One region of the Pseudoflavonifractor sp. genome, then DNA from elsewhere that is predicted to be linked to it. Evidence: predicted binding sites of a transcription regulator. Region 1 holds the regulator's gene; the other holds the start of a gene.
What was found. The regulator Rex, encoded in region 1, represses fermentation and respiration genes when NADH is low (regulators of the CRP and FNR family bind a similar motif). The targets are predictions, from matches to a motif close to ATTGTTAANNNNTTAACAAT.

Region 1 (4,420 bases):
GGACGCCGACGGCACCAAGGCCGGCTTTGACCTGCCCATGACCAGGGCTGTCACCCAGGCGGTGAGCATCCCGGTCATCGCCTCGGGGGGCTGCGGCAGTCTGGAGCACTTTGCCCAGGTCTTTGAGAAGACGGACTGCGACGCGGCTTTGGCGGCGTCCCTCTTCCACTTCGGTGAGCTGACCGTGGAGGAAGTCAAGGAATACCTGCGGGGCCGGGGCATCCCGGTTCGCCGGTCGGAGAAGAGCCAGTGGATAGGAGGCCGGCTGCATGTTTGATTTGGAAGCGCTGTTTCAGAAGTCGGAGCTGATTCCGGTGATCATCCAGGACGCGGACACCCTGGAGGTGCTGATGCTGGGCTTCACCAACAAGGAGGCGGTGGAACTGACCATCAAAACCAAGACCGCCTGGTTCTGGAGCCGCAGCAGGCAGAAGCTGTGGAACAAGGGGGAGAGCTCGGGCCATTTCCTCCACGTGGAGCGGATGGTCACCGACTGCGACACCGACACCCTGCTCTACTTCTGCCATCCCGTGGGCCCCACCTGCCACACCGGGGCCAAGAGCTGCTTTTTCCGGGAAATCGCAATGGAGGAATGACACATGAACGATGAAGTTTTGAAGAGACTCTACCAGGTGGTGCTGGATCGGAAGGCCAATCCTCAGGAGGGGTCCTACACCTGCTATCTCTTTGACAAGGGCGTGGACAAGATTCTCAAGAAGGTGGGTGAGGAGTGCGCCGAGACCATCATTGCCGCCAAGAACGGCGTGGAGGAGGACACGGTGAACGAGTGCTCCGACCTGCTCTACCACCTGATGGTCCTGCTGGCAGCCCAGAACATCCCACTGGACGCGGTTCTGGCCGAGCTGGACCGCCGCAGCGCCAAAATCGGCAACCTGAAGCAGATGCGGGTTACCGACCACAACACCTGAATACAAAAAGGCCATATCCGCAGTCTTACGGATATGGCCTTTTGTCTGGATTTGTAGTATACTGGTTGCCGGATATCAGTTCTGCCGCAAGGAGGAATTTTGAAATGAATGCCTTTACCTATCATGTACCGACCAAGGTTATTTTTGGTGAGAATACGGAGACTCAGGCCGGACAGGCGATCCGGGACGCCGGTGGCAGCAACGTGCTGGTCATCTACGGCGGCGGCAGCGCGGTGCGCAGCGGCCTGCTGGACCGTGTTACCGCCTCGCTGGAGGCGGCCGGACTGCCCTGGCAGGCGGTGGGCGGCGTACAGCCCAATCCCCACCTGGGCCTGGCTCAGGAGACGGTGGACAAGTTCCGGGACAAGGGCATCGACTTTGTGCTGGCAGTGGGCGGCGGCAGCGTCATCGACACGGCCAAGGCGGTGGCCCACGGTCTGGCCCGGCCCGACGTGCCCATCTGGGACTATTACAGCGGCAAGGCCAAGGTGACGGCCACGCTGAAAAAAGGATCCGTCCTCACCATCGCGGCGGCGGGCAGTGAGACGTCGGACTCCGCCGTGCTCACCAACGAGGGGAATGGTCAGAAGAAGGGCATCAACACCCCCTTCAACCAGCCGGATTTTGCCATTATGAATCCCGCTCTGACATGCACTCTGCCGCCCCGGCAGACGGCCTGCGGCGTGGCTGACATCATGATGCACACCATGGACCGCTATTTCAGCGTCCAGACCGACAACGCCCTCACCGACGGTATTGCCGAGGCGCTGCTCCGCACGGTGATTGAGTACGGGCGGGTGGCCATGGACAACCCGGAGGACCTGAAGGCCCGGTCCGAGATTATGTGGTGCGGCAGCTTGTCCCATGACGGCCTCACCGGTCTGGGCCAGCCCAAGGACTTCTCTGCCCACGCCCTGGGCCACGAGCTCTCGGGCATGTTCGACATTCCCCATGGCGAGAGCTTGACCATCATGTGGCCTGCCTGGGCCCGGTATGTGTACCGGGATGCCCCCGGCCGCTTCGCCCGCTTTGGCCGGAATGTCTGGGGTATCCAGGATGGAGATGAGGAGCGGGCCGCTCTGGCGGCCATCCGGGCCACCGAGCAGTATTTCCGCCATGTGCTGAAGCTGCCCATCTGCTTCAGCCAGGCCATGGGCGTGCAGGACGATGCTACCCTCCGGGACCTGGCTGTGCGTTCCACCTACTACGGCGGCCGCCGGGTGGGACAGCTCCACCCCATGGAGAAGGACGAGATTTATCTGGTCTACCAGCTGGCCAACCACTGAGAAAAGCGCAGCGGCGCCCGTAAGGGCGCCGCTGCGGCTTGATTGTCAGCCCTTCCAGAAGCTGACCTTGTCCGGGTCGTACTGGTCTGTTCTGGGCCGCTCCTCGGCGGGCCAGCCCAGGGCTACGATGCCCACGGGGAGCAGGGTGTCGTCCAGCCGGAAGTAGCGGGAGAAGCCCTCAACCCGCTCCGGCTTGGGGGCCACCGCGCACCAGCATGCGCCCAGTCCCTGGTGTACCGCCTCCACCAGCAGGTTTTCAATGGCGGCGGCGCAGTTGACGTACAGATACCCCTCGCTGGCCTCGGCGCTGCGGTCGCCCATGACCATGATGGCGGCCTGAGCCTGACGCATCATGCCTGTGTAGGGCTGGAGGGACGGGATGTCGTCCAGGGTTTTCCGGTCGGTGATGACCAGGAAACGCCAGCTCTGGGTGTTGCGGGCAGAGGGGGCGTTCATGGCGGCCCGGAGCAGCTCGGTGATGACCTCCTCCGGGATGGGGCGGTCAGTGTAGCGGCGGATGCTGCGGCGGTCAAACAGTTCTTTCAGCATAGAGGTTCCTCCTTGACGCATTGCGGATGGTGAAACAGAAAAGCGGGGTAGAGCTGATTTTTGACGCCATAATTATAGCATACGCGGCAAAAAAGCGAAAGGCAAAAGGGGTGCAGCGGGAAAGAGCGTGAAAAAAATTGACAAGTGCACGGTACTGGGGTAAACTAATAAAATAAGTACGAAACCCGCCTCACGGGAAAAATACAGCCAACGAAAACAGAGTGAGTGTGATGAAACGATGAGAAAGCAGAAGGTATCCAGCGCCGTAATCCGGCGTCTGCCGCGGTATTACCGCCATCTGAACGATCTCTTTCAAGCCGGTACTGTCCGGATTTCCTCCAACGCCCTGGGCAGCTCCATGGGCCTGACCGCATCTCAGATCCGGCAGGACCTGTCCTGCTTCGGCGAGTTTGGCCAGCAGGGCTACGGCTATAATGTAGAGAAGCTGCGGGGTGAGATCTCCGACATTCTGGGTATGAACCGCTCTCATACGGCGGTGATCCTGGGCGCCGGTAACCTGGGCCGGGCACTGATTGAGAACTTCCACTTTGAGAAGAACGGCTTCCAGCTGACGGCGGCCTTTGATGTGAACCCGGATATTGTGGGCAGCACCATCGGCGGCGTGACCATCCGCCATGCGGATACGCTGGAGGAGTATATGAAGGAGCATCCCACCAGCGTGGGCGTGCTTACCGTTCCCGGCCGGGTGGCCAATGGCCTGGCGGAGCGTCTGGTGGCCGCCGGCGTGAAGGGCATCTGGAACTTCACCAATATTGAGCTGAACCTGCCTGACGCCGGCAATGTGATCATTGAGGACGTGCACTTTGCCGACAGCCTGCTGGCGCTGAGCTATATGATTTCCGAGACAGACTGAGACCCCGGGAGTAAAATATGAGACGAATTGCGGCAGCCCTGCTGGCTATGCTTCTGCTGGCCGGCTGTGTGGCGGCGGTAGCGGCGGGCGGAAGTGCATCTGACCCGCTGCTGACCCAGTCCTATCTGACCAATACCTATATTCCCGAGACCGTGGCACAGGCGGACAAGGAGATCGAGAGCGGGCTCAATGGGGTCTACAATGACGCGCTGACCAAGCTCAAGACGCAGGCTGAGCTGTACCAGGCCCGGGCGGACGCGCTGGCCGGGGAGGGCGGGGGATATGCCGCCTCCTTTACCGAGCAGCGGTTCAAGCGGGGGGATGTCATCACGCTGGACACCGGCTCCAGCGGCATGCTGCTGGCCGGGTCCGCCACCATCTCTTACACCTCGGGCGGCGTGGTGGATATGACCACAGCCGCTGACGTGGCCTCCGGCACGGCCATGACGGCCCAGCACCGCTATCTGGCCGCGGAGAATACCATGTGCCAGCTGACCATTACCTCAGACACCGCTGTGCTGGCGCCTCAGGGGTTTTATTCGGTCACTAAAAGCGATGCCACGGACTACAACGAGCTGGCCAACGCCCTGAAGGAGATGGGACTGTTCAAGGGCGGCGATACGGCCTACGGCGATGGGCTGATGCTGGAGAACGCCCCCACTCGGATTGAGGGACTGATCATGTTCCTGCGTCTGCTGGGAGAGGAAGAGGCGGCTCTGGCTGTCACAGACCCCTGTCCCTTTGTGGACGTGCCTGAGTGGTGTCAGAACTACGTGACCTAC
Region 2 (4,420 bases), on a different contig from region 1:
GCCGAAGGAGCCCACGTTGTGCAGGTCAGCGCCGATGGTGGACAGCCACTCAATGGCGGAAGCGGAGTTGGAGGCCAGGGTCTCCACCAGGTCGTAGTTGTTCAGGTTCTTGCCGCCCACCAGGGTGTCCAGGATGAACAGCTCCACGCTGTCAAAGTAGCCGGTGGGGTTGGCCTTGTAGGCGTCGTACTGCGCCTGAACGGTGGCCACCAGGTCAGAGAGCTCAGGATAGGTCTCGGCGGCGGTGGACAGGGTCTTCTCCACGCCGGCGTCCTCGGTGAACTCGTTGGTGTCCTGCCACTCGGTCTTGGCGGCGTTCATGCCGCCGGTGGCGCGGACGGAGTTGCCGCCCACCATGCCGGTCTTCTCCAGCAGGACCACGGTCTTGCCGGCCTGAGCGGCGGTGATGGCGGCGGTCATACCGGCGCCGCCGGCGCCCACGACCACCACGTCAGCCTCCAGGGTCTGCTCCTCAACGGTGACGTCGGCGCCGCCGGAGACAGGAGTCAGGGCGGTGGGATCCACACCGGCGGCAGTCAGAGCGGCGTTCACAGCCTCGATAAAGCCGGTGCTGGTGAAGGTGGCGCCGGAGACGGAGTCGATCTGACTGGACTGGGCGTCCACCACGGCCTGGGGCAGGCTCTCCAGAGCCACCTCGCCGATGGCCTCGGTCTCGCTGGACTTCAGGACCTCTACCTTATCAATCTTGTCAGCGGACAGGGTGACGGCAACCTTGATAACGCCGCCGTAGCCCTGGGCCTCACCCTCATAGGTGCCGGGGGTGAACTTGCCCTCGGCTGCGGGAGCGGAGCCACTGGGCTGGGCGCTGCCGTCAGGCGTGCCGCCGGTGCAGGCGGTCAGGCTGAAGACAAGAGCGAGCGCCAGGAACAGAGCGCTGAGTTTCTTCATCATTCCGTGTTCTCTCCTTCTATTAATATTAGGGATGGATTTCATACCAAAACACTTACTGTTTTGGCGGCATCCCTTTATACCATAGGATGGGAGAAAAAGCAATAACTTTGTTGTTAATTTGTCAATTATTTGGACATGATTGGTTTATATACACAAAAGAGGCCTATATTTGCAATGTAAAATGGGTAATGTAAAGGAAGAAGGCGACTTTACAGACCCTTTACAAACTGCTGTGGGACAACTTTACAAACGCCAAGTATACTAATCCATGTTCGAAGGAACAACACGAAATGAAGAAATGAACAAGACGATTGGAGACTGAACAAGATGAAAAAGATTTCTGCACTCTTTCTTGCCCTGGCCATGTGTGTGGGCCTGATGGCCGGCTGCAGCAGCACCGGCGATACCACCCCCAGCGACCAGCCCAGCACCTCCCCCTCCGCCAGCACTGAGGTCAGCACCCAGCCCAGCGAGAACACCGAGTTGTCCGGCACTGTGAACCTGAACGGCTCCACCTCCGTGGAGAAGCCCATCCTGGCTATGGCCGAGGCTTTTATGGAGATGTACCCCGACGTGAAGGTCAACTATGACCCCACCGGTTCCAGCACCGGCATCAACGCCGCTCTGGAGGGCACCTGCGATGTGGGTCTGGCCAGCCGTGACCTGAAGGACGAGGAGAGCTCTCAGGGCCTGACCGCCACCGTGTTCGCCCTGGACGGCATCGCCATCATTGTCAACAGCGAGAACCCCGTGGCCGACCTGAGCCTGGAGCAGATTGCCGGCCTGGCCAACGGCACCATTACCAACTGGAGCGAGGTGGGCGGCAGCGATGCCCCCGTGGTCCTCATCGGCCGTGAGGCTGGCTCCGGCACCCGCGACGGCTTCGAGTCCATCACCGGCACCGAGGATGTCTGCGTCTACTCCCAGGAGCTGACCTCCACCGGCGCTGTCATCCAGGCTGTTGCCGGCAACCCCAACGCCTTCGGCTACGCCTCCCTGTCCGCTGTTGAGGGCAACGACGGTGTGAAGGCTGTCTCTGTTGAGAACGTGGCTCCTTCCGAGGAGACCGTTCTGGACGGTACCTACAAGGTGCAGCGCAACTTCAACTTCGTGTTCAACAGCAGCAGTGAGCTGTCCGATGCCGCCCAGGCGTTCGTGGACTTCGCCCTCTCCGCTGACGCCGCCGACCTGATTACCGGCGCCGGCGCGGTGCCCCTGGCCTGATAAAAACCCCGACCTGTTGGCCTGAGACACCTCCGCACAGCCTGCGGAGGTGTCTCAGGCTGACTGAATGTCCGCCCGAAAGGAGACTTTTCCAACTATGGATGAAACGCTGCATATCTCCAACGCCCAGGAGTCCCGGTCCCGGAAAGCTGAGAAAGCCAGAGAGAAGAAGGGCCGGGGACCCCAGACCAGCCAGCGCAGCCCCCTGCGGGCCATGGAGCTGGTGATGAACGGCGTCTTTTTCTTCTGCGGCATTGTCGCCATCGTCTTTGTTCTCTTTATCAGTATTTACCTCATCGTCTCCGGCCTGCCCGCCATCATGGAGATCGGCCTGGTGGACTTCCTCTTCGGCCAGACCTGGGCCTCCACCGCCAAAGACCCCCAGTTTGGCATCCTGCCCTTTATCCTCACCTCCATCTACGGCACCGCCGGTGCTGTGGTGCTGGGCGTGCCTGTGGGCCTGATGACCGCCATCTTCATCTCCAAGGTGGCCCCCAAGAAGATGGCCGCTGTGGTCCGCCCCGCCGTGGACCTTCTGGCCGGTATTCCCTCCGTGGTGTACGGCCTTATCGGTATGATTGTGCTGGTCCCTACTGTGCGCGAGGTCTTCAACCTGCCTGACGGCGCCAGTCTGTTCGCCGCCATCATCGTGCTGGCCGTCATGATTCTCCCCTCCATCATCAGCGTCTCCGAGACCGCCCTCAACGCGGTGCCCCGGGAGTATGAGGAGGCCTCCCTGGCCCTGGGCGCCACCCACATCGAGACCGTGTTCAGGGTCAGCGTGCCCGCGGCCTCCAGCGGCATCGCCGCCTCGGTGGTGCTGGGCATCGGCCGCGCCATCGGCGAGGCCATGGCCATCATGATGGTGGCCGGCAACGTGGCCAACATGCCCGGTCTCTTCAAGTCCGTCCGCTTCCTCACCACCGCCGTGGCCAGCGAGATGTCCTACGCCGCCGTAGGCTCCCTCCAGCGTCAGGCCCTGTTCTCCATCGCCCTGGTGCTCTTTGTGTTCATCATGCTCATCAACGTGGTGCTCAACGGCCTGCTGAAGAAAAAGAACAAGGACTGAAGCCCGCGCTTCCCGCTATGAATTTTCCTGAAGGGATGATATACTAAATGGAAATGAAACGCCTTTCCGGACGGCGGCGGGTCTACGACAAGAGCCTGCGGTTCCTGCTGTACCTGTGCGCCTTCCTCACCTGCGCGCTGCTGGTGGTCATCATCGGATATATCTTTGTCCGCGGCCTTCCCAACGTGACCTGGCAGCTCCTCTCCACCAAGCCCAGCCACATCAAGGGTACCATCGGTATCCTCCCCAACATTCTCAACACGCTCTATATCATTCTCATCACGCTGATCATCGTCCTGCCCCTGGGTGTGGGCGCTGCCGTGTACCTGACCGAGTACGCCCGCAACCGGAAGCTGGTCTCCGCCATTGAGTTCGCCACCGAGACCCTCACCGGCATCCCCTCCATCATCTACGGCCTGGTGGGCATGCTCTTCTTCGTGCAGTTCTGCTCCCTGGGCACCTCTCTGCTGGCAGGCGGCCTGACCCTGGTGGTCATGACGCTGCCCACCATCATCCGCACCACCCAGGAGAGCCTGAAGACCGTGCCCCAGTCCTACCGTGAGGGCGCCCTGGGCCTGGGCGCCGGCAAGTGGCACATGATCCGCACCATCGTCCTGCCCTCTTCGGTGGACGGCATCGTCACCGGCTGCATCCTGGCCATCGGCCGTGTGGTGGGCGAGTCGGCGGCCCTGCTCTTCACCGCCGGCATGGGCCTGACCATCAGCGGCTTCTTTGAGGCCATGGGCAGCAGCGGCGCAACCCTCACCGTGTCCCTCTACATGTACGCCATGGAGCGGGGCGAGATCGACGTGGCTTTCGCCATCGCGGCCATCCTGATGATCCTGACCCTGATCATCAACCTGGCGGCCAAGCTGGTGGGCAGCAAGCTGAGAAAAAAGTAAGGAGCGAGCCTTATGGATGAAACGACTATCCTCTCCGCCCGGGACCTGAACCTGTGGTACGGAGAAAACCACGCCCTCAAGGGTGTGAATATGGACATTCCCGAGCGTCAGGTAACCGCACTCATCGGCCCCTCCGGCTGCGGCAAGTCCACCTTCCTCAAGACCCTGGACCGGATGAACGACCTGGTGCCCAACATTAAGATCACCGGCAGCGTCAAGTACCGGGACCAGGAGATCTACGACCCCGGCGTGGATGTGACCTGGCTGCGCAAGCAGATCGGCATGGTGTTCCAGAAGCCCAATCCCTTCCCCA

Region 2: a site for Rex is predicted at 1,019-1,038, ahead of ACOX7T_RS11375 (flavocytochrome c). Genes of this name have one in related genera too.

Annotation. Positions count from the first base shown of each region.
Region 1 is NZ_JBMNPX010000013.1:29,008-33,427, forward strand. It holds gene hisF (imidazole glycerol phosphate synthase subunit HisF) at 1-277, shown strand, start outside; gene hisI (phosphoribosyl-AMP cyclohydrolase) at 270-596, shown strand; gene hisE (phosphoribosyl-ATP diphosphatase) at 600-929, shown strand; gene ACOX7T_RS10840 (iron-containing alcohol dehydrogenase) at 1,034-2,215, shown strand; gene ACOX7T_RS10845 (nitroreductase family protein) at 2,261-2,764, opposite strand; gene ACOX7T_RS10850 (redox-sensing transcriptional repressor Rex) at 3,003-3,638, shown strand; gene ACOX7T_RS10855 (hypothetical protein) at 3,656-4,420, shown strand, end outside.
Region 2 is NZ_JBMNPX010000014.1:60,534-64,953, forward strand. It holds gene ACOX7T_RS11375 (flavocytochrome c) at 1-912, opposite strand, end outside; gene ACOX7T_RS11380 (phosphate ABC transporter substrate-binding protein PstS family protein) at 1,240-2,136, shown strand; gene pstC (phosphate ABC transporter permease subunit PstC) at 2,351-3,205, shown strand; gene pstA (phosphate ABC transporter permease PstA) at 3,253-4,107, shown strand; gene pstB (phosphate ABC transporter ATP-binding protein PstB) at 4,120-4,420, shown strand, end outside.